Regions from separate parts of the Mesorhizobium sp. AR02 genome, predicted to be linked through region 1. Evidence: predicted binding sites of a transcription regulator. Region 1 holds the regulator's gene; each other region holds the start of a gene.
What was found. Region 1 encodes HrcA, which represses chaperone genes, less so after heat shock. Its sites were predicted from a motif close to GTTAGCACTCNCNNNNNGNGAGTGCTAAC; they were not measured.

Region 2: DBIPINDM_RS41355 (co-chaperone GroES) is a predicted target of HrcA. The motif match lies at 3,556-3,584, and genes of this name have one in related genera.
Region 3: DBIPINDM_RS28580 (co-chaperone GroES) is a predicted target of HrcA. The motif match lies at 1,731-1,759, and genes of this name have one in related genera.
Region 4: groES (co-chaperone GroES) is a predicted target of HrcA. The motif match lies at 2,284-2,312, and genes of this name have one in related genera.

Annotation. Positions count from the first base shown of each region.
Region 1 is NZ_CP080531.1:2,700,425-2,705,827, reverse strand. Features, by position in the region: gene DBIPINDM_RS17070 (PQQ-dependent sugar dehydrogenase) at 205-1,572, opposite strand; gene DBIPINDM_RS17065 (hypothetical protein) at 1,673-1,870, opposite strand; gene hrcA (heat-inducible transcriptional repressor HrcA) at 1,961-3,043, opposite strand; gene rph (ribonuclease PH) at 3,201-3,917, shown strand; gene DBIPINDM_RS17050 (VOC family protein) at 4,101-4,511, shown strand; gene rdgB (RdgB/HAM1 family non-canonical purine NTP pyrophosphatase) at 4,511-5,173, shown strand; gene hemW (radical SAM family heme chaperone HemW) at 5,170-5,403, shown strand, end outside.
Region 2 is NZ_CP080533.1:9,728-15,130, reverse strand. Features, by position in the region: gene DBIPINDM_RS41380 (sensor histidine kinase) at 1-179, opposite strand, end outside; partial or broken gene DBIPINDM_RS41375 (DUF982 domain-containing protein) at 428-580, opposite strand; gene DBIPINDM_RS41370 (DUF982 domain-containing protein) at 698-1,018, opposite strand; gene DBIPINDM_RS41365 (hypothetical protein) at 1,134-1,355, opposite strand; gene groL (chaperonin GroEL) at 1,415-3,043, opposite strand; gene DBIPINDM_RS41355 (co-chaperone GroES) at 3,092-3,406, opposite strand; gene DBIPINDM_RS41350 (hypothetical protein) at 3,741-4,088, shown strand; partial or broken gene DBIPINDM_RS41345 (protein usg) at 4,112-4,267, shown strand; gene DBIPINDM_RS43770 (DUF982 domain-containing protein) at 4,306-4,518, shown strand; gene DBIPINDM_RS41335 (hypothetical protein) at 4,701-4,955, opposite strand; gene DBIPINDM_RS41330 (Hsp20 family protein) at 5,206-5,403, shown strand, end outside.
Region 3 is NZ_CP080531.1:5,064,525-5,069,927, forward strand. Features, by position in the region: gene dmeF (CDF family Co(II)/Ni(II) efflux transporter DmeF) at 1-237, shown strand, start outside; gene DBIPINDM_RS28555 (hypothetical protein) at 348-554, shown strand; gene DBIPINDM_RS28560 (hypothetical protein) at 566-757, shown strand; gene DBIPINDM_RS28565 (DUF6500 family protein) at 822-1,046, shown strand; gene DBIPINDM_RS28570 (DUF1488 domain-containing protein) at 1,047-1,313, opposite strand; gene DBIPINDM_RS28575 (hypothetical protein) at 1,310-1,564, opposite strand; gene DBIPINDM_RS28580 (co-chaperone GroES) at 1,812-2,177, shown strand; gene groL (chaperonin GroEL) at 2,269-3,900, shown strand; gene DBIPINDM_RS28590 (hypothetical protein) at 4,051-4,209, shown strand; gene DBIPINDM_RS28595 (DNA-3-methyladenine glycosylase I) at 4,228-4,797, opposite strand; gene DBIPINDM_RS28600 (hypothetical protein) at 4,810-5,109, opposite strand; gene DBIPINDM_RS28605 (SDR family oxidoreductase) at 5,129-5,403, opposite strand, start outside.
Region 4 is NZ_CP080530.1:794,137-799,539, reverse strand. Features, by position in the region: partial or broken gene DBIPINDM_RS03710 (IS6 family transposase) at 171-811, shown strand; gene DBIPINDM_RS03705 (hypothetical protein) at 987-1,178, shown strand; gene DBIPINDM_RS03700 (hypothetical protein) at 1,625-1,945, opposite strand; gene groES (co-chaperone GroES) at 2,369-2,665, shown strand; gene groL (chaperonin GroEL) at 2,733-4,385, shown strand; partial or broken gene DBIPINDM_RS03685 (sulfite exporter TauE/SafE family protein) at 4,544-4,678, shown strand; gene DBIPINDM_RS03680 (EAL domain-containing protein) at 4,799-5,403, opposite strand, start outside.

The DNA.
Region 1 (5,403 bases):
AGCTATCTGGGACACGTGGAGAAGGCCCCCTCATCCGTCTCGGCGCTGCGCGCCGATCCACCTTCTCCCCGAGGGGAGAAGAGGAAGGCGCCAGCGCTAGCCGGCTCCTCTCCCCAACGGGGGGAGGTCGGATTGCCCCGAATTGCCTTTGCAATTCGGTTTTGGCAATCCGGGTGAGGGGGCTGCGCTGCCCAGCAAGACTCCTCAGGACCGCCCGCCATCATAGGTCACGCGCCAGATCGTGCCGTTGCCGTCCTCGGTCATGATCAGCGCGCCGTCGGCCGCCACCGCCACACCCACCGGCCGGCCCCACACCTCGCCATTCGAGACGACGAAGCCGGTCATGAAGTCCTCATATTCGCCGGTCGGCTTGCCATCCTTGAACAGCAGGCGGACGACCTTGTAGCCGGTCCTGTTGCCGCGGTTCCATGAACCATGCAGGGCGACGAAGGCATCGCCCCTGTATTCCTTGGGAAAGCCGGCGTCTGCAGGCAAGTCCTTGCGATCGTAGAAGGCGATGTTGAGCGGCGCCGAATGCGCCTGCATCAGCACATCGGGAACGGTTGCCTTGCCGGCAAGATCGTGGCGCGCGCCCTTATGGCGCGGATCCTCATTGTTGCCGATATAGTACCAGGGCCAGCCGTAGAAGGCGCCGTCCCTGACTGAGGTGGCGTATTCGAACGGCACATTGTCGCCGAGCGCGTCGCGCTCGTTGACGACGCACCACAGCACGCCGGTCGCCGGCTGGACGGTCATGCCCGAACAGTTGCGCAGGCCGGTGGCGACGATGCGGCCGTTCTTGCCGTCCGGGTCGAAAGCCTGCACGTCGGCGCGGCCGTCCTCGGAGCCCCACGTCGCGCCAAGCGGCTTCGACTTCACCCACGCGTCGAGGCCGCCATCCGGCGCCTTGCCCATGTCCTCGGCGACGTTCGAACCCGAGCCGACCGACAGATAGAGCGTCTTGCCGTCAGGCGAAAAGACGATGTCGCGCGTCCAGTGATGGTTCGAGGGAATGTTGTCGACAATGGTTTCCGGTTCGCCGGATGCCCTCAGGTCGCCCTTGCGGTAGGCAAAGCGCACAATGCTGTCGCTGTTGGCGACATAGACCCATTGCGGGTCATCGCCAGGCGGATAGAAGGCAATGCCATAGGGCTGGTTGAGATTGCCGGCGAAGATGCCGTCCTCGGCGGGCTTGGTACTGTCCTTGGTCAGGCGGTAGACGCGGACCTGATTGGCTTCGCTGTCGGCGACGAACAGGTCGCCATTGGGTGCTGCGCGCACGACACGCGGATTGTCGATGCCGGATGCGATCAGCTCGGCCGAAAAGCCCGGCGGCAATTGCGGCTTGGCACCCGCCGGCATGTCGGCAAGGCCAGGGCTGTTCGAGGCGGACTTGGTGACATAGGGCTTCGGCAGGTCTTCCGGCTTGATCAGGCGGCGCACGCCGGGCTTGTCGGCGCGCCAATCGCCGAAGGCGGCCGCGCCCCTCAGCGCCGGCTGGTCCGCCTGCTGGGCGAATGCCGCGCTTGTGAGAAAGAGTGCGGGAAGCACCAGTCCGGCCAATCGGATCATTTTGTCCTCCATCGGGTCGCGAAGGAAACCAACGGCCGGTTTGTCCCTGGGTTCCGCCTCACATGATGAGTTGAGGGAAACGAAAGTCCGGTTTCCCCGCTTATGTCCCGGCGGCGTAAAAATCGTCGTCGAGGCGTTTTTCCAGCGCGACGAGATCCGCCGGCAGCGGCAGGCCCATGGCCCGCATTTCCCGCAGTTTTTCGCGCAGCTGTTCCTGGATTTCGTGCTGGTCTTCCGGCTGGTTGACCATCTCCTCGAGCAGCAAGCTGATCCGGGCCTTGAGTTCTTCGAGCGCCATTCTTTTTCTCCTCGGCAGCCGTTTCGATTTTAGGACCAAGGTGTGGAGATTCAGGTCAGGCCGTTTGCCGGCCGGCTGAATATCAACATCTTAGCGCAACATGCGCGATATCAACTGCGCCGTATAATCGACCATCGGCACGATGCGGGCATAGTTGAGCCGGGTCGGGCCGATGACGCCGAGCGCGCCGACGACGCGGGCATCCTTGTCGCGGTAGGGCGCGACCACCAGCGACGAGCCCGACAGCGAAAACAGCTTGTTTTCCGAACCGATGAAGATGCGCACGCCCGATCCCTGCTCGGCGAGGTCAAGCAGCTGGATCAGCCCGTCCTGCGTTTCCATGTCCTCGAACAGATGCCGCAGCAGTTCGATGTCGGCCTGGGCAGTGACGTTTTCGAGCAGGTTGGCGCGGCCGCGCACGATGAGCCGCGCCGGCAGGCCGCTTTCGGCGCCGGCCCACACCGCCAGGCCCTTCTCGACGAGGTCCTGCGACAGCGTGTCGAGGGCCGCTCTCGTCTCTTCCTTGATGCGGGCGATCTCGACCCGCGCCTCGGCCAGCGTGCGGCCGCGAATATGCGCGTTGAGGAAATTCGACGCCTCGTGCAGCTGCGAGACGGTGATGCCGGCGGGCAGCTCGACGACGCGGTTTTCGACATCGCCATTTTGCGACACCAGCACGGCAAGCGCCTTGGTCGGTTCCAGCTGGATGAATTCGATGTGCTTCAGCGCCACCTCGTTCTTGGCGGCCAGCACTAGGCCGGCGCCGCGCGACATGCCAGACAGCATCTGGCTGGCCTCGGTCAGCATGTGCTCCAGCGTCGCGCCCGAGCCGGACGCCCGCACCTGAGCCTCGATGGTGCGGCGCTCCTCGTCGGAGAGGTCGCCAAGCTCCATGAAGGCATCGACGAAGAAACGCAGGCCGGCCTGTGTCGGCAGCCGGCCGGCTGAGATGTGCGGCGCGTAGATCAGCCCGAGATGCTCGAGGTCGCTCATCACATTGCGGATGGTGGCCGGCGACAGCGAGGACGGCAGGATGCGCGACAGGCTGCGCGAGCCGACGGGCTCGCCATCCCTGAGATAGGAATCGACGATGCGCCGGAAGATGTCGCGAGAGCGCATGTCGAGTGATTGAAGTGCAGGCGACTGCGAACTGGGTTCGATTGCCTTGGTCATTCGGCCAAAAACCTCCTTGTTCAGGATATAGACTTCGGTGCGGTGGGCGCAACCCGGTGTCTGTGTCAGATCACCCGGTCCGTTTTCCTTTGCGCGCTGCCCCCCATGCGTCTAAAAGCCGGCCACGAATCCGAAAAATGACTGGAAAGAAGCCTGAATGCGCCCCTCCAAACGCCAATTCGACGAAATGCGCGCCATCTCCTTCGAGCGCGGCGTCTCCAAGCACGCCGAAGGTTCGTGCCTGGTGAAGTTCGGCGATACCCATGTCCTGTGCACGGCAAGCCTCGAGGAAAAGGTCCCGGGCTGGATGCGCAATTCCGGCAAGGGCTGGGTGACGGCCGAATATGGCATGCTGCCGCGCTCCACCGGTGAGCGCATGCGCCGCGAGGCTTCCGCCGGCAAGCAGGGCGGCCGCACGCTGGAAATCCAGCGCCTCATCGGCCGTTCGCTGCGTGCCGTGGTCGATTTGCAGGCGCTGGGCGAACAGCAGATCACCGTCGATTGCGACGTCATCCAGGCCGATGGCGGCACCCGCACCGCCTCGATCACCGGCGGCTGGGTGGCACTGTATGACTGCCTGCGCTGGATGGAAGCCCGGCAGATGGCCAGTGTTTCGAAGGTGCTGAAGGACCATGTCGCGGCGATTTCCTGTGGCATCCATGACGGCCAACCGGTCATCGACCTCGATTATCTCGAGGATTCCTCGGCCGGCACCGACGCCAATTTCGTCATGACCGGCAAGGGCGGCATCGTCGAGATCCAGGGCACCGCCGAGGGCGAGCCTTTTTCCGAGGATCAGTTAGGGGAATTGATGGGCCTGGCCAAGAAGGGCATCCAGAGGCTGGTGAGTTTGCAGCAGATGGCGGTGGCTTAGGATTTAAATGCCGAGCTTGAACACCCCCCTCTGCCCTGCCGGGCATCTCCCCCGCAAGGGGGGAGATCGGCTGTGTTCGCGAGTTTCGCCAATCACCAACGTTGCAAGCCATAACCGAGCTTTGACGCTGCCAATCTCCCCCCTTGCGGGGGAGATGGCCGGCAGGCCAGAGGGGGGTGCCTCGTGATACCCTCCGCCATCCTGGAATCCGCTCTATACGTCACCGACCTCACGGCCGCCGAAGCCTTCTACACCGACATCCTCGGCCTCACCCTTCTCGGCAAGGTCGACGGCCGCCACCTCTTCTTCCGTTGCGGAGCCGGCGTGCTGCTCGTCTTCAACGCCGAGGCAACCAGGATCCCGCCGGCGCCCGACGCGCGGCTGAAAGTGCCACCGCATGGCACGGTCGGCGAAGGTCATCTCTGCTTTGCGGCGACCGCTGACGAACTCGCCGGCTGGAAAGCGCATCTGGGGGCCAAAAGAATCGCCATCGAAAGCGAATTCGAATGGCCGCAAGGCGGCCGTTCGATCTATATACGCGACCCCTCGGGCAATTCGATCGAGTTCGCCGAGCCGAGAATCTGGGGCCTTTGATGCATACTCTTGATGGCAAGAAGATCGTCGTCGCCAGCCACAATGCCGGCAAGCTGCGCGAATTCGCCGATTTGATGGGGCCATTCGGCTTCGAGGCGAAGTCGGCCAAGGACTTTGGCCTGCCGGAGCCGGACGAGACCGGCACGACTTTCGAGGAGAATGCCTACATCAAGGCGCTGGCCGCCGCAAAGGCCACCGGGCTGCCGGCGCTTTCGGATGATTCCGGCCTGTGCGTCGACGCGCTCGACGGCGCGCCCGGCGTCTACACCGCCAACTGGGCCGAAACCCCTGATGGTTCGCGCGATTTCGGCATGGCCATGCAGCGCACCGAAGTGGCGTTGCAGGAAGTCGGCGCCGCCGCTGTCGAACAGCGCAAGGGCCGCTTTGTCGCCGTCATCTGCCTCGCCTTCCCCGATGGCGAGGCAGAATATTATCGCGGCGAGGCCGAAGGCACGCTGGTCTGGCCGCCGCGCGGCGAGCTTGGCTTCGGTTATGATCCGGTGTTCTTGCCCAACGGCTTCGAAAAAACCTTCGGCGAGATGAGCGCCGAGGAAAAGCACGGCTGGAAACCCGGCCAGGCCACGGCACTCTCACATCGCGCCCGTGCTTTCCAGAAATTCGCCGAGGCACGCCTTAACTTGGCGAGATTGGGCTCGGCATGAGCATGCTGCTCGACCGCACGCCCGGCTTCGGCGTCTACATCCATTGGCCATTCTGCGCGGCCAAGTGCCCCTATTGCGACTTCAACAGCCATGTCCGCCACCAGCCGGTCGACCAGGAGCGCTTTGCCGCCGCCTTCGAGGCGGAACTCGCGACCATGCGCCAGCGCACCGGACCGCGCGACGTGACCAGCATTTTCCTCGGCGGCGGCACGCCCTCGCTGATGAAGCCG
Region 2 (5,403 bases), on a different replicon from region 1:
TTCTCGAATTCCGGATTGGCATAAACGACCCGCTCCTTAGCACCCAGGTCCGAGACGGCGATCGCGATGGGCACCTGGTCGAGGAACTTCTTGAACTGTTCACTTTCCAGCGCGGTGGCAAGGTCAGGTGTATCGAGCAACTGCTCGACCGACTCGGCTTTCTCTGAATCGGAAGTCATCTGCGAGACCCTGTGCTGTGCATGAGCGCCACTAATATCAACGATGTGCTCCGCTCGCCATCGCCAAACCCGCACTGGGTCTCCAGTTCACGCGCCGCTTGTTCAAAACCAGACGTGCGCCAGGCGCCGACGGCCGCTTCCGGCGCACCACTGACATTCAGTCATTTGCCATTAGAAACACATTACGTCGTTTGCAAACCCAGACCGGCCTCGGAGGACTACGTCCGTTGCTTAATCTCACCCCGCCATCAGGGCTGGACCAAACCGGCACGACGGGCTGCTTTCAACAAGGCCCTTCTTGCTTGTTGCGGAGCCCGCCAACCGTCCAAGGAGTCGCGGCAAGTACGGCAGGCTGCCCGATAGCTTGGTCCTCTCGCCCATTCTGGCCATTGGTCATGAAGGCACTCGAGCGCTTTTCAGGAACTGGCAACCATGCGCTCTCTTGCGGATTTCTGGCGCAGTCTCACTGGTTCGGGAAATCGAATATCCCTCATTGCCTTCTCCGTCCCTAAGATCGACTACACCGACTTGTTGTAATGGCCTCCCGAAGCGACCCCCAGGGCGCCGACTGCCTTGGCCGCGACGATGTCCCCTGCGGCCGGTACAAGCAAATCCATGCGGCGGGCAAAGGCAACAAAAGTGCTACAAGCGGTTTCGGCATCCACCTCGCCGGCGAGGGCTGCCCGACAGGCATTGAGCGCGACGCCATGAGCAGCGTTTCGCTTCGATGGCGGCCATTCATCCAGCAGGACGAAGGCGTCTTTTACGCTTTGAATGTCGGTCGGAAACCCAAGACCCACGAGCAACCTCACGGGATGCTGAAATTGATTGTGTTCCATGTTTTCCTCCGTTCACGTTGTTGGTTCAACCGATCCGTAGACCGAAGGCCCCGGCGTTGCGCAAAAGGATGGCGCAAAATGAGCGGCATATTCGCAGCAAATAGCACCTAGCTCGTCAAACTCCCGTTTGCATGGGGCTTTTGCTGTCGGTAAGATTCCGAGCGGCCAGAAACATAATCGTGTATGCCGCTTTTCGCCGGTCCCACCCTGCAGCCTCTGTTCTGTCGAGCAGGTCCGCCAGAACCGCATCAAGCGCAACCTTCAGGTCCGCCTCGTAGTTCAGATCGGTGGCCGCGCGTGACGGCGGCGGGAGTACATTGAAATTCATCATGTTCATGGCGTCACCCATTCTGTCAGGGGTGTCCGCGCCCACGGGCGCGGACCCGGCTGTTTCCGTCAGAAGTCCATGCCACCGCCCGGCATTGCCGGACCTGCGGGTTCCTTCTTCGGCTTCTCGGCAACCATCGCCTCGGTAGTCACCAGCAGACCGGCGACCGATGCGGCATCCTGGAGCGCGGTCCGCACCACCTTGGCCGGATCGATGACGCCTTGACTGTAGAGGTCGCCGAACGCGTTGGTTTGTGCGTTCCAACCCCAGCCGAACTCCTGTTTCTCACGCAGCTTGCCGACGATGATCGAGCCTTCGGCGCCGGCGTTTTCGGCGATCTGGCGCACGGGCGCTTCGATCGCACGGCGCACGATTTCGATACCGTGTTTCTGGTCAGTGTTGTCAGCCTGGACGTTGTCCAGTGCCTTGGCGGCACGCAGCAACGCCACCCCGCCGCCAGGCAGGATGCCTTCCTCGACCGCGGCACGCGTCGCATGCATCGCATCGTCGACGCGGTCCTTGCGCTCCTTGACCTCGACTTCGGTCGAGCCACCGACGCGGATGACGGCGACGCCGCCGGCGAGCTTGGCCAGCCGTTCCTGCAGCTTTTCCTTGTCGTAGTCCGAGGTGGTCTCCTCGATCTGTGCTTTGATCTGGCTAATGCGGCCCGTAATCTCGCTCTTGGAGCCGGCGCCATCGACGATCGTGGTGTTTTCCTTCTCGATCACCACCTTCTTGGCGCGGCCCAGCATATTGAGCGTGACGTTTTCGAGCTTGATACCGAGATCTTCCGAGATCGCGGTGCCGCCGGTGAGGATGGCAATATCCTCCAGCATCGCCTTACGGCGATCGCCGAATCCAGGCGCCTTGACGGCCGCGACCTTCAGGCCGCCGCGCAGCTTGTTGACGACCAGCGTCGCCAGTGCCTCGCCCTCGACATCCTCGGCGATGATCAGCAGCGGCTTGGAAGACTGCACGACTGCCTCCAGTACCGGCAGCAGCGCCTGCAGGTTCGACAGCTTCTTTTCGTGGATCAACACGTAGGGCTCTTCGAGCTCGACGCGCATCTTGTCCTGATTGGTGATGAAGTAGGGCGAGAGATAGCCACGGTCGAACTGCATGCCTTCGACAACTTCCAGTTCCGTTTCCGCGGTTTTCGCTTCCTCGACCGTGATCACGCCCTCATTGCCGACCTTCTCCATCGCCTCGGCGAGGAATCGTCCGATTTCGACATCGCCATTGGCCGAGATGGTGCCGACCTGGGCGATCTCGTCATTCTTGGTCACCTTACGGGCGTTGGTCTTCAACTCCTGGACGATCGCCTCGACGGCCTTGTCGATGCCGCGTTTCAAGTCCATAGGGTTCATACCCGAGGCAACGGCCTTGGCGCCTTCCTTGACGATCGCCTGGGCGAGCACCGTTGCCGTCGTGGTACCGTCGCCGGCGATATCGCTGGTTTTCGAGGCAACCTCGCGCACCATCTGAGCGCCCATGTTCTCGAATTTGTCCTCAAGCTCGATTTCCTTGGCGACGGTAACGCCGTCCTTGGTGATGCGCGGCGCGCCGAACGACTTGTCGATGACAACGTTGCGGCCCTTGGGACCGAGCGTGACTTTCACCGCATTGGCGAGGATATCGACGCCGCGCAGCATCTTCTCACGGGCTTCGGTATGGAATTTCACGTCCTTGGCAGCCATCTTTCAACTCCTTCCTTTAGGCAGCATTTTGACTGATTAAGACCCCGCTCAGGCAGCCTTCCTAGCCTGGACTTCGGCCTCGACCACGCCCATGACGTCGGATTCCTTCATGATCAGCAAATCCTCGCCATTGAGCCTGATCTCCGTGCCGGACCATTTGCCGAACAGGATGCGGTCGCCAACCTTGACGTCGAGCGGTTGCAATTGGCCGCTCTCGTCGCGGGCGCCCGGACCGGCGGCGATCACCTTGCCTTCCTGCGGCTTTTCCTTGGCGGTGTCTGGGATGATAATGCCGCCGGCCGTCTTTTCCTCGGCCTCGATGCGGCGCACCAGGATACGATCGTGCAATGGACGGAACGTCATGTCGTTCTCCTCATGGACAAACAGTGTTTAAGAAGCTCCTCCGCGTCGCATCCGAAGCGGCCCGGCGCGGAACACGCGACCCTTTCGGCACCGCGCGCATATCGAACTAGTTTTGCGATTTTGATGTTTCAAGAGGTCGCTGAAAAAATTTTCGCACTCGGCATTTCACAGTGCTAGCGACATGAATTCATGAAGCTATTTTGCCAGAGCGCGCGATTGTTAGGTCTTGAAATCCGACCCGAACTCCACAAAATTTTTTTGCGGTTGGAGTGCCGAAAAGGGTCACTGCAACGCCAAAGATGCCAAGGAGATTGTTAGGAAACGGAGACTGTCGATGGAACGAACTTTCCCGAAAAACATCCCCTCGATCGCCCCTGAAACCGCTGATCTTTCGCTTGACCGCCTGCTGTTCCCGGCGCGGCACTTTAATCACCCCGATGAGGTGGTGGCCGATCGTACGCTCGACACTCAGGAAAAGCGCGCCATCCTTGCCTCACGGGTGTCGGATGCTTGTGCTGTCGAATCCATGCCTGCGCTGCGAAAGCCGCCGGGTGCTGCGGGGCCGGTGACGTTTGACGCCGTCATGGAGGCACTTCGCCGCCTGGACGACATCCGCGCCGACGTTGCCTGTGACCTCAAGGACCGGCGGGATCGAGATCGCCCGCAAAGACTTGATGCCTGAACGTGCCTGAGAAGGAGAGACGCATGGTCAGCAGGGAATTCCGGCTGCAGATCGAGGGCTACGGTCTCACAACTGCGGAGATCCACTACCACCTTCCCGATCATCCAAGCCTTTTGCAGCTCTACGTTTGGCAGGGATACGATCTCGCACCGGAATTCCCGACGCTGAAAGGGTTTCTGGTCGGCTGTGTCATGGATGCGATAGAGTTTCTGGAAGAATGCCGGTTGAAAGGCGGGGCCTCCTCCACGCAGCGGCGTGTGATACATGCTACTCCGCCTACGATGGTCGGAAGTCTGCCGAGGCGGCGAACAAGGCCTTTACGACTTGGGCACGTAGGGTCGGTGTCATCGAGGACCTGCCCGCAGCGCCGCCGTGGATGACAGGGCCGAAGATCAGCAGTGCGGACCATCTTTTAGAAAGTGACGGCTAGATTTGCTGCGGCGGTAGTCAAACTGCCGCAGCATCGGAGCGGCGTGTCTTCGGGGCACGGGCGAAGGCCCAGACCCTTGTTGCCTTTTCATGCAGTTCGAATGCCTTCTTCGGCAGAAGCAACTTGCCAGGCGGATCGCGCGATTGAGCGCGTCTGCCTGGACCTGGACGGCACGTCACGATTCAATAGCCGGCGCCCGGGCCCGCTTTGGCCGGGTCCGCCAGGTCTTCTTCGTCGGGCTCAATCAGGTCGATTAGAGCTGCCACCCGTGTTCCCGGCAGCGGTCGGCCTTGGTTGATCAACGCCTCGTCACCAAAAGCCCATGCCCATGCCTCTCTCAACTCTTCAAGCGAAGCACCGGACGCGATGATTTCCGCAATCGTCGCGTTGTCCATGGGTCCGAGGACCGAGACAACTTGTTCGCGAGTAATAGCCATCGTTTCCTCCTTCCAATATCCGCGAACTAGATGGGCATTTGAGAGAGGGCTTTCCAGCAGCGCCGACCTTTGAATGCGCGTACCGACAGACACTGATTGCTCCCGAAAACTGATTCCGAAACCCCTTGACGTTGCGCAAATCGATTCCCAACTTTTCGATCGTCGGTCGCTGAGAGGGACCGACACTGTCAGGGAGCGCCGGGCTTCTTGGCGCTCCTCGTACCTATGTTGCTCCAAGGAGGATGTAGCTATGAGAACGAACCTGGACTTTTCCCCCTTCTACCGGTCGAGCATCGGCTTCGATCGCGTCTTCAACCTGCTCGAGAACGCCATTCCGCCCCAGAATGGGGACAACTGGCCGCCATACGACATTGCCAAGGTTGGCGAGGATGCCTATCGCATCGTCATCGCGGTCGCCGGATTTGGCGAAGACGAGCTTACGATCACA
Region 3 (5,403 bases), 2.4 Mb from region 1:
GCTGTCCTGCTCGACATGAATCCCGACCGCGGCATGGCGGAGAACCTGCGCCGGACCATCGAGAGCGAGGGCGACCAGCTTGCCGACCTGCATTTGTGGCGGCTGGGCCCCGGACATCTCGGCGCCATCATCTCGGTGGTGACGCCGACGCGCCGGCAAGAGGACTACTACCGCAGCCGGCTGGCGCGGTTTCGCTCCCTGTCGCACCTGACGATCGAGGTCAGGAAGGCAGCGTAGATCCGCCACTGCCTATTTGCATTTGGCATGCAGGGCGCTCGCGAAAAGAGTGCTATGGAAGGGCGCGAGCATGCTCGCTCCGATTTTCCCCGACAGTCGAGGTCATTTTCGTGCGTGAACCGTCACTGCTGCCGGTCTTTGGAAAACTTGGTGTCAAGGCACGTGTGGCTGTTCTGGCCGCGCCGGTCGCTTCGGCAGGCATCGTGCCGCGCTTGCGGGAGCTTCTGGCCGCGCATGGCGGCATGGCACTGAAGTTGTCGGTGATCGCCTGGACGATGCTGGTCCTGGGAGCGGTGTTTTTCATGATGCAGGGCTGAGGTAAGCCAGCATGGCCAATCGCTACACACTGCGCATGGAGCTTCCCCAGAGCTGGACCATAGTCGATGTCTTCACCGGTCAGCCAGCCGTGGTCAGGCAAAAAGTGATGGTCGGCATGAGCCCGCGCGAGGCCGAGGACATGGTCGTGCAGATGAATATGCGCGACGTCAGGCGCCGGGAGAGGGCGGAGCGCAAGGATTGAACGTTCCGGCTGCCGGCTCAAAGGGTGGGCCAAGACCCCGCCGAACCAAAACCAGAGGATTCCCGTGAAAGCGAGCCTGAGGCAAAAGATACTGGATGTCTGCGACCGCAAGATCTCCGAGAAAGGGCCCGCCGTCGGCGTGTCGTTTTACGCGTTTTTCGCCAACAGGAATGACGACCCCGAACTGCTGATGGAAGCAGCAGAATGGTGGATCAGAACCCACCGCCTCGATCATTTCGAAAAGGCTGCGAAGATACGCACGATGATCGAGGGTATGGACCTAGGCTGATCAGCCGAAGTCAGCGGCCGTCAGCACATACATGCTCTTGCGGGTGCGGTCGTAAGCCCTCGACGCCACGTCACGGATGGCGCTGCTCTGCGTGTCGAATGTGGCGAGGTAACCTGCCTCGTTGGCCGCGGTTGCCGGCTGCATCCTGGTCATCGCATCGGCGGCGACCGAGAAGGAGATCTGGAACATGCCGTCATGGCCGACGAAACGGATGCGCTTGCCGGCTTCGTCATAGCTGCGGCTGCGGTTGGGAAAGGTGAGGCTCATGTCTTGACCTCCGTTGTGGCGGCCTTCTTGGTCGCCCGCTTCTTCTTCGGCGTCGGGTTCAAGGCTTCGGCGACACGGTCGGCCTCTTCCTTGGCCAGCCGCAAGATCCTGAGCTTTGCCGTCTTGATCTCCCTGGCCTTCGCCTCGGACATGTACTCGGCGGTCGCCTTGTTGCGCTCGGCCGTCTTCTTCTGCTTGTCGACAAAGCGGGCTTCAGCTTTTTCCATGATCGTCTGATTGCCTTCGGCCATCGAACAAATCTCCCTTGCGTTTGAAATCGTGAAAATGAACTTGTCCGATAAATAGGCACTCGACCGGCAAAATTCAATTTTTTGAATTATTTATGCCATTTGCGATATCACGAAATCGCCGGTCGAAATAATACTTTTCAATATTTAATCCCCGCCGTGAATAATTTTTGGCACTCCTATCTATCGAGTGCCAAAGCGCCTATATGGGGGAAGCGGCCGCCTAAGCCGGCCCCAGAAAGAAGTTTTCATGAAGTTTCGGCCACTCCACGACCGCGTCGTCATCCGGCGCGCCGAAGGCGATATCAAATCCAAGGGCGGCATCATCATTCCCGACAATGCCAAGGAAAAGCCGCAGCAAGGCGAAGTCATCGCCGTCGGCCCCGGCGCACGCGACGAAAACGGCGCGCTTGTTCCGCTCGACGTCAAGGCCGGCGACCTGATCCTGTTCGGCAAATGGTCGGGCACCGAGGTCAAGATCGACGGCGAGGACCTTCTGATCATGAAGGAAGCCGACATCATGGGTGTCATCGACAAGGGCGAGACTGGCGAGGCAGCCACCGAGAAGACCGTGGCCGCCAAGACCAAGACCGTGGCCGCCAAGAAGGCTGCCTGATCGGCGTGCCGCGTGTCCTTCGGGACGCGCAAGGACGCTCAGAGATTGATCATGGAGGCTCTGCCTTCCTCAACCGAACTGGATAAAAACCATGTCTGCCAAGGAAATCAAATTCTCCACCGATGCACGCGACCGCATGCTGCGCGGCGTCGAGCTCCTCAACAACGCCGTCAAGGTGACGCTCGGCCCCAAGGGCCGCAACGTCATCATCGACAAGGCCTATGGCGCGCCGCGCATCACCAAGGACGGCGTCACCGTCGCCAAGGAAATCGAGCTTAGTGACAAGTTCGAGAACATGGGCGCGCAGATGGTGCGCGAAGTGGCCTCGAAGACCAACGACCTCGCCGGTGACGGCACGACCACCGCCACGGTGCTGGCCGCCTCGATCCTGCGCGAAGGCGCCAAGCTGGTCGCCGCCGGCATGAACCCGATGGACCTCAAGCGCGGCATCGACCAGGCGGTTAGCGCGGTGGTCAAGGAAATCCAGGCGCGCTCCAAGAAGGTCAAGTCGTCGGCCGAGATCGCGCAGGTAGGCACCATCGCCGCCAATGGCGACACCAGCGTCGGCGAGATGATCGCCAAGGCGATGGACAAGGTCGGCAATGACGGCGTCATCACCGTCGAGGAAGCCAAGACCGCCGAAACCGAACTCGACGTCGTCGAGGGCATGCAGTTCGACCGCGGCTATCTCAGCCCGTATTTCGTCACCAATGCCGACAAGATGCGCGTCGAGCTCGAAGAGCCCTACGTCCTCATCCACGAGAAGAAACTCGGCAATCTGCAGGCGATGCTGCCGATCCTCGAAGCGGTGGTGCAGAGCGGCAGGCCGCTCTTGATCATTTCGGAAGACGTCGAAGGCGAGGCTCTCGCCACGCTGGTCGTCAACAAATTGCGCGGCGGCCTGAAGGTCGCGGCCGTCAAGGCGCCGGGCTTCGGTGATCGCCGCAAGGCGATGCTGGAAGACATCGCGGTGCTGACTGCAGGCCAGATGATTTCCGAGGACCTCGGCATCAAGCTCGAAAACGTCACCATCGAGATGCTCGGCCGTGCCAAGCGCGTGCTGATCGAGAAGGACACCACCACGATCATCGACGGCGCCGGCACCAAGGCGACGATCCAGGCGCGCGTCGCCCAGATCAAGGGCCAGATCGAGGAGACCACTTCCGACTACGACAAGGAGAAGCTGCAGGAGCGGCTGGCCAAGCTGTCGGGCGGCGTTGCCGTCATCCGCGTCGGCGGCGTCACCGAGTCGGAAGTGAAGGAAAAGAAGGACCGCATCGACGACGCGCTGAACGCAACGCGCGCGGCGGTTGAAGAAGGCATCGTGCCTGGCGGCGGCGTGGCTCTGCTGCGTGCCAGGTCGGCGCTGTCAGGTCTGACCGGCGCCAATGACGATGTCGCTGCGGGTATCTCGATCGTGCTGCGCGCGCTCGAAGCGCCGATCCGCCAGATCGCCGAGAATTCCGGCGTCGAAGGCTCGATCGTCGTCGGCAAGCTCACCGACAGCAAGGACCACAATCAGGGTTTTGACGCCCAGAACGAGACCTATGTCGACATGATCAAGGCCGGCATCGTCGATCCGGCAAAGGTCGTGCGCACCGCACTGCAGGACGCCGGCTCAATCGCCGCGCTTCTGATCACCGCCGAGGCGATGATCACCGACATTCCGGCCAAGGATGCGGCACCGGCAGGCGGTGGCGGCGGCGGCATGGGCGGCTACTAGAATTCAGCCGGTCTGCGAAGGTGGCTTCTCAGGAGCCATCTTCCGGATCTGACGTGATTCCGACCAAGCCAGCTCGTCACAGGAGTTGAAATGATTACCGCCGGGGGATTCTCTCCCGGCGCGCAGGCCTCTAGCCCAGGAGACGGATCCATGATCACGTTCGTGCAGAAGCCAGAGACGGTCGTCACGACCGAAAAAACCGAGGAAAGCCGCTTCGACCGCATCCGCAGGATTGCCGCCGACAAGCACAAGAAATCCGATTCCGACACGGCAACGCCACCAAAGAGCGAGCCCAAGCGCCCGATGTAGGGCGGCTGACGCCCCCGATCAGAGCGCGACTTGCGCTCGCCGGAAGCAGCCGGCGGCGTGGTCGTTGACGATGCCGATCGCCTGCATCCAGGCGTAGACGATGGTCGGGCCGACGAATTTGAAGCCGCGGCGCTTCATCTCCTTGGAAATCCGTTCGGAGAGTGGCGATGAGGCGATGAAGCCGTGGCCGTCGCTTTTCACCACCTTGCCATCGGTGAACGACCAGCAGAAGTCGGCAAAACTCTCGCCGCGCTCCGCCATCTCGCAGAAGATCTGCGCGCCGCCGATCGTCGCTTCGATCTTGGCGCGGGCGCGGATGATGCCGGGATCGGCCATCAGGCGCTCGATGTCGGCCGCGCCGAAGCGCGCGACTTTCTGTGGGTCGAAACCGGCGAAGCCGGCACGAAAGGCTTCGCGCTTCCTGAGCACGATGATCCAGGCAAGACCGGCCTGAAACCCTTCCAGCATCAGCATTTCCCACAGCATGCGGGCGTCATGCTGCGGAACGCCCCATTCCTCGTCGTGATAGGCGCGCATCAGCGGGTCGCCTTCGGCCCAGCCGCAGCGATGATGTGCGTGATTGTCCATCCTGATCCTCCGTCACCCGATACTGTGGCGAACCGGCGCCACGGTCCAGTCCACAGTGCGCTGGTCGATCATCGCATGCACCGGCGAATGGCCCATCTCGGTCATGATGCCGCCTGCCGCCTTGCGGCCGGCCTCGACTGAACCCCAGATCAGCACGTCGACAATGGTGCCGTCGTCGCGCTCGGCGATGCGGCGCGACAGGAAGCCCGGCTGGCGCTTCAGCCAGGCGTCGATATCGGCATTTGCGGCGATGAACTCGGCGCAGGACTGGCCGTTCAGCCTGAACGTCGTGACTTCGATCGCTTCGGTCATGTCATCTCTCCGCTGGTGCTCAGCCCTGCGCCGTCGGGCGCACGACCAGTTCGTTGACGTCGACGCCATCCGGCTGGCCGATGGCAAAGCCGATCGCTTCGGCAATCGCACCGGGCGGGATGGAGGCCTCATCCAGCATGGCGCGGGCGCCGGCCTCGACCTGCGGGTTGGCGATGCCGTCGAACAGCTCGGTGCGGGTGAGGCCGGGGCTGACCACCGTCACGCGCAGGTCGCGGCTTTCCTGGCGCAGCCCTTCCGACAGCGCCCTGACGGCGAATTTGGTGGCGCTGTAGA
Region 4 (5,403 bases), on a different replicon from region 1:
GGCTCATCGCCGAGCGCCAAAACCTTTCGGGATTGCTTAACAGGGATCTTTTTCGCGACGATCGGTGGCGCCGGACGGAAAGCAGGCTCGGCCGGAGACTTAACGCTGCCGCGAGCGTATTCCTTCTCCGGTGCAGGTTCAGGCCGTGGTGCCGTCTTTCTGCCGTTGCGTTGGAGCTGCGGAGGCTGAGCCTCGTCTTCGGCCGCCTCCAGGCTCGGCGCCGGGCTAAGGAAATGGTGCTGGAGCGCGGCATCGTGGTCTCCTACGAGACGATCCGTCGTTGGGGCAGGTAGTTCGGCCCAGACTATGCCCGCCGGCTTCGCCGTAAGAGATCCTCTCGCCATGACGTCTGGCACCTGGACGAAGTCGTAATCTCCATCGCCGGCAAGAAGCACTGGCTATAGCGCGCTGTCGATCAGAACGGCTATGTCCTCGACGAGATTGTCCAGAACCGCCGCGCAACACCAAGGCGGCCAAGCGATTGTTGACGCGCTTGTTGAAGAAGAAGCAGGGCCGCGCGCCGAAGCGCATGATCACCATGGGCCGCAAGGCGGCAGGTGATGCCGGAAGTCGAGCACTGGTCGCACAAAGGATTGAACAACCCCGCTGAGAATTCCCATGTGCCGTTGCGAAAACGGGAGCGAACGATGCAGGGCTTCCGATCACCGGAAACCCTTCAGCGCTTCGTCTCGATCTTCTCCGCCTGCGCTACCTCTTCGTTCCACCTCGCTCAAGACATTCCGCGTTTCAGATCCATCTTCACCGTCTGAACGCAATGGCGGAGTGGAAGGCCGTGACTGCGCTCTGCTAACAGCAGCGCACACCGCTTCAGCGCGTTCATACGCAGACAACGTGACAGCGTCAGCCGGTGTCCGGCTACTCCCCCCGATTATCCCCGATTTAAATCAAATCCGTCTGTGGATATTGACGATTGCGCGACCCTCACCTCGTAGACGGCTAATGCGGGCGGCTACTGAGAGGGACATATGACAAGCGATTTTTCCGCCGCCCGAGTTCATTTAGATCGAGCGTATCACTACCTTCGTGGCGATGACCCGATGAGCCGAAGGGGGCGCGAAGCCTTGGACCTGTTAATTGAGGCGGTTGCCGTCGAAGAGTTCAAGCAGCCACGCCAAAACGCGGAGGTGCTAATGTTTCCGATTGGGCGCCGCTTCTGAGGCGATCTCCATGGCCGCCACTCTGAACCATGGTGAGCAAATCCTCCCAGAACGCAAAGAAGCCCGCCCCCGGCATGAGCCGAGACGGGCAATAGAAATGGGAGTCCCAAAGCGCGCGTCCACGAAAGCGCCGGCAGGTGCAATTCTGCAGAATGTCCATCTTGGCGCAACGTCATGTTCGCCGAACTGAGAAATTGACCGATGCCGTGAAAAAACTCGATTGCGATCCCTGTCTCCTTGTGATCCCTGTCTCCTTGTCTGGAGGCGCAACGGCTTGTCTGGAGGCGCAACGGCTTGTCTGGAGGCGCAACGGCGGTCGTTGGTGCTGGCACCGTTGGCGTGGTCAGCCGCACCAGGCGTCGCAGGCGTGATGGCGGCCATAAGGAACTCGTCACAAGCTCCGCTCAGGCCGCGTAATCTCCTGCGTTCGAAGCGGAGCGCGGTCTTCAGGTGTACGAAGAGCATCTCGACTTTTTTTTGCGTTCGTTGCGCGACCGTACGAACTCGGGCGTATCCGCTTTGACGGGCGTCTCGCGTGCCTCTTCGTCGACGCAGCGCAGCACATCGCGCACCGGCGTCTTTGGATAGCAGCGGCGCTTGAGTTCACAACTCTGGCAGTCTCGTTTGCTGGCCGGTATTTCCGGGTTTCCACCGCTGACATTGCCTGTGCGCGGGACCGCGAAGTTGCGACGATACTGCCTTGCCGGCGGGATGAACTTGTTCTGGACCGCATCGAAGATGAAGTCCGCGCGGCTGTAAGGTTTCACGCTGGCTCTTGTCCCACACCGGAATGTGCGGCGCGATGTTCTGATCGACGAGCCATCCGAGGAACTTGCCGGTGCCGTATCCGCGCGGCGCTCTTCCCCGAAAAAGCACACTGGGCGAACTGCCGTTCTGGCCCTTCCCCGCCGGCCACACCAGGCAGGCGCCGCGGGCCGAGATTGTTTGAGCCGGTGGGGACGAGCGATTGGCAACAAATGCAGAATGAGCGTTCTCCTCACGTAAAGGGGGCCGCGCTTCCGCGCCGATTCCAAGGTCTTTTTGCTCTTCGCCCGTCCCCTCTTCCGTCTTGACTAGTGCCAGCCGACGGCCTATTTCACTGTCCGCTAGCACTCGTCACTGGTGAGTGCTAACAACCGCGCTCCGGCAACGGAGAACCGTTCAACATCCGAACCAGGGACATCCAAAAAATGGCAAAGTCGAATTTCCGGCCGCTGCATGACCGCGTGGTCGTTCGCCGGGTCGAATCCGAAGCGAAGACCGCCGGCGGGATCATCATCCCGGATACGGCGAAGGAAAAGCCGCAGGAAGGCGAGATCATCGCCGTTGGCTCCGGCGCCCGCGACGAAGCCGGCAAGCTCGTCCCGCTGGACGTCAAGGCGGGCGACCGCATCCTGTTCGGCAAGTGGTCGGGCACCGAAGTCAAGCTCGATGGCGAAGACCTTCTGATCATGAAGGAATCCGACATCATGGGCATAATCAGCTGACACGCCGCCGCCTTTCATCCGCACCATCCAATCTGAATTCGGGCGAAATGAAACCCAGGAGTAAAAAATGGCCAAAGACGTAAAATTCTCCCGTGATGCCCGCGAGCGCATGCTTCACGGCATCAACATCCTGGCCGACGCGGTGAAGGTCACGCTCGGTCCCAAGGGCCGTAACGTCGTTATCGACAAGTCGTTCGGCGCCCCGCGCATCACCAAGGACGGCGTCACCGTCGCCAAGGAAATTGAACTTTCCGACAAGTTCGAGAACATGGGCGCGCAGATGATCCGCGAAGTCGCGTCCAAGACCAACGACATCGCCGGCGACGGCACCACGACCGCGACCGTTCTGGCGCAGTCGATCGTCCACGAAGGCCACAAGGCGGTTGCCGCTGGCATGAACCCGATGGACCTGAAGCGCGGCATCGATCTGGCCGTGACCGAAGTCGTCGCTCACCTCGTCAAGAACGCCAAGAAGATCAAGACCTCGGAAGAAGTCGCCCAGGTCGGCACGATCGCCGGCAATGGCGATGCTTCGGTCGGCAAGATGATCGCGGAAGCGATGCAGAAGGTCGGCAACGAAGGCGTCATCACGGTTGAAGAAGCCAAGACCGCCGAGACCGAACTCGAAGTCGTCGAAGGCATGCAGTTCGACCGCGGGTACCAGTCGCCCTACTTCGTCACCAACGCCGACAAGATGGTTGCCGAGCTCGAGGACGTCTACATCCTCCTGCACGAGAAGAAGCTCTCCAACCTCCAGGCCATGCTGCCGGTTCTCGAAGCCGTCGTGCAGACCTCGAAACCGCTGCTCATCATCTCGGAAGACGTCGAAGGCGAAGCGCTGGCGACTTTGGTCGTCAACAAGCTGCGTGGCGGCCTGAAGATCGCCGCCGTCAAGGCGCCGGGCTTCGGTGATCGCCGCAAGGCCATGCTGGAAGACATCGCCATCCTCACCGGTGGCCAGGTCATTTCGGAAGACCTCGGCATCAAGCTCGAGAACGTCGGCCTCAACATGCTCGGCCGCGCCAAGAAGGTGTCGATCTCCAAGGAGAACACCACCATCGTCGACGGCGCCGGCAAGAAGGCCGAGATCCAGGGCCGCGTTGCCCAGATCAAGCAGCAGATCGAGGAGACCACCTCGGACTACGACAAGGAGAAGCTGCAGGAACGTCTGGCGAAGCTCGCCGGCGGCGTTGCGGTGATCCGCGTCGGCGGTGCGACCGAGATCGAAGTCAAGGAAAAGAAGGACCGCGTCGATGACGCCCTCAACGCGACCCGCGCGGCCGTGGAAGAAGGCATCGTTGCTGGCGGCGGCGTCGCCCTGCTGCGCGCTTCGCTGGCCATCACCGTCACCGGCGCCAATGCCGATCAGACGGCCGGCATCGCCATCGTCCGTCGCGCCCTGCAGGCTCCGGCCCGCCAGATCGCTGCCAACGCCGGTGCCGAAGCTTCGATCGTCGCCGGCAAGATCCTCGACAACAAGGATGCAACCTTCGGCTACAACGCCCAGACCGGCGAATATGGCGACATGATCACCATGGGCATCGTCGACCCAATGAAGGTTGTGCGCACCGCTCTCCAGGACGCGGCCTCGGTCGCCGGCCTGCTCGTCACCACCGAAGCCATGATTGCCGAAGCTCCGAAGAAGGAGTCGGCTGGCGGCGGCATGCCGGGTGGTATGCCCGGCGGTGGCATGGGCGGCATGGGCGGTATGGATTTCTAATCCAGCCATTGCCTCGCATTCACGGAAAGGGCGGCAGCAGTGCCGCCCTTTTTCTTTCGGCGAACCTTTTTGCCCACAGGGGGCCGGCGTCCTCTAGAATGCGGAGGGGCAGGCCCGATCACGGGCATCATACGGCGGCACTTTCATGGCGGACACCAATGACTGAATTCATTCTGTTCGCCATAGGCGGCTTTCTTGCCCAAGCGGTGGACGGCGCGCTCGGCATGGCCTACGGCGCGGTCTCGTCGACGGTGCTGCTTTCGTTCGGCGTTCCGCCACCACGCTATCACGCCTGATCTGCGAGCATGGCGATCAGCCACAACTACAAGCCCATGCTCGACGAGACGGGATCACTTCTCCCCGATATCTCGTACTCAATGCGCTCGGGGCGGCGGACGGCATGTCGGTCGGCATCATCGCGTGCATGCTGGCGCTGGAATCGAGCGCGGTGATACCTCTGGTCGGATGGAACAGGCTGGCCTGGTCATCCGCCAGCTCGGCTCCGCGACGAACGCCAGGTGCAGTCCGCCTTTCCGTCGCCGGCCGGGCGCTGCTTGGCCCAGTGCAACTCGGCTTGGCGACACGCTGATCGAGCTCTCGCGAATGAGCCTTGCTGAGATCAAAGCCTCACCCGGCAGATCCTGGTGTTGCGCGACGCGTGCCGGTCGCAACTCCTTTGCGTGCTCTTTTACTGCCAAATCGATCGCCTGGTTCAGAGGCACCGCCTTGGAGAACAGGAAGCCCTGAGCAGTTCTGCAGCCAAGCTTGAGCAGAGTTTGCCGATCTGCCTCTGTTTCGACGCCCTCGGCCATGACGTCGATCCCGAGCGTCCTGCCAAGATCGATGACCGTTTTGACAAGCAGCCGGTCCTCTCGGGACTTGGCCAAGCCGCGAATGAAGCCTTGGTCTATTTTCACCTTGCGTATCCGGCTGTCCTTGAGCGATGCCAAGGTGGAAAAGCCGGTGCCGAAGTCATCGAGCGCGATGGAAATGCCGGCATGTGAAAGCCGTCCGAGCT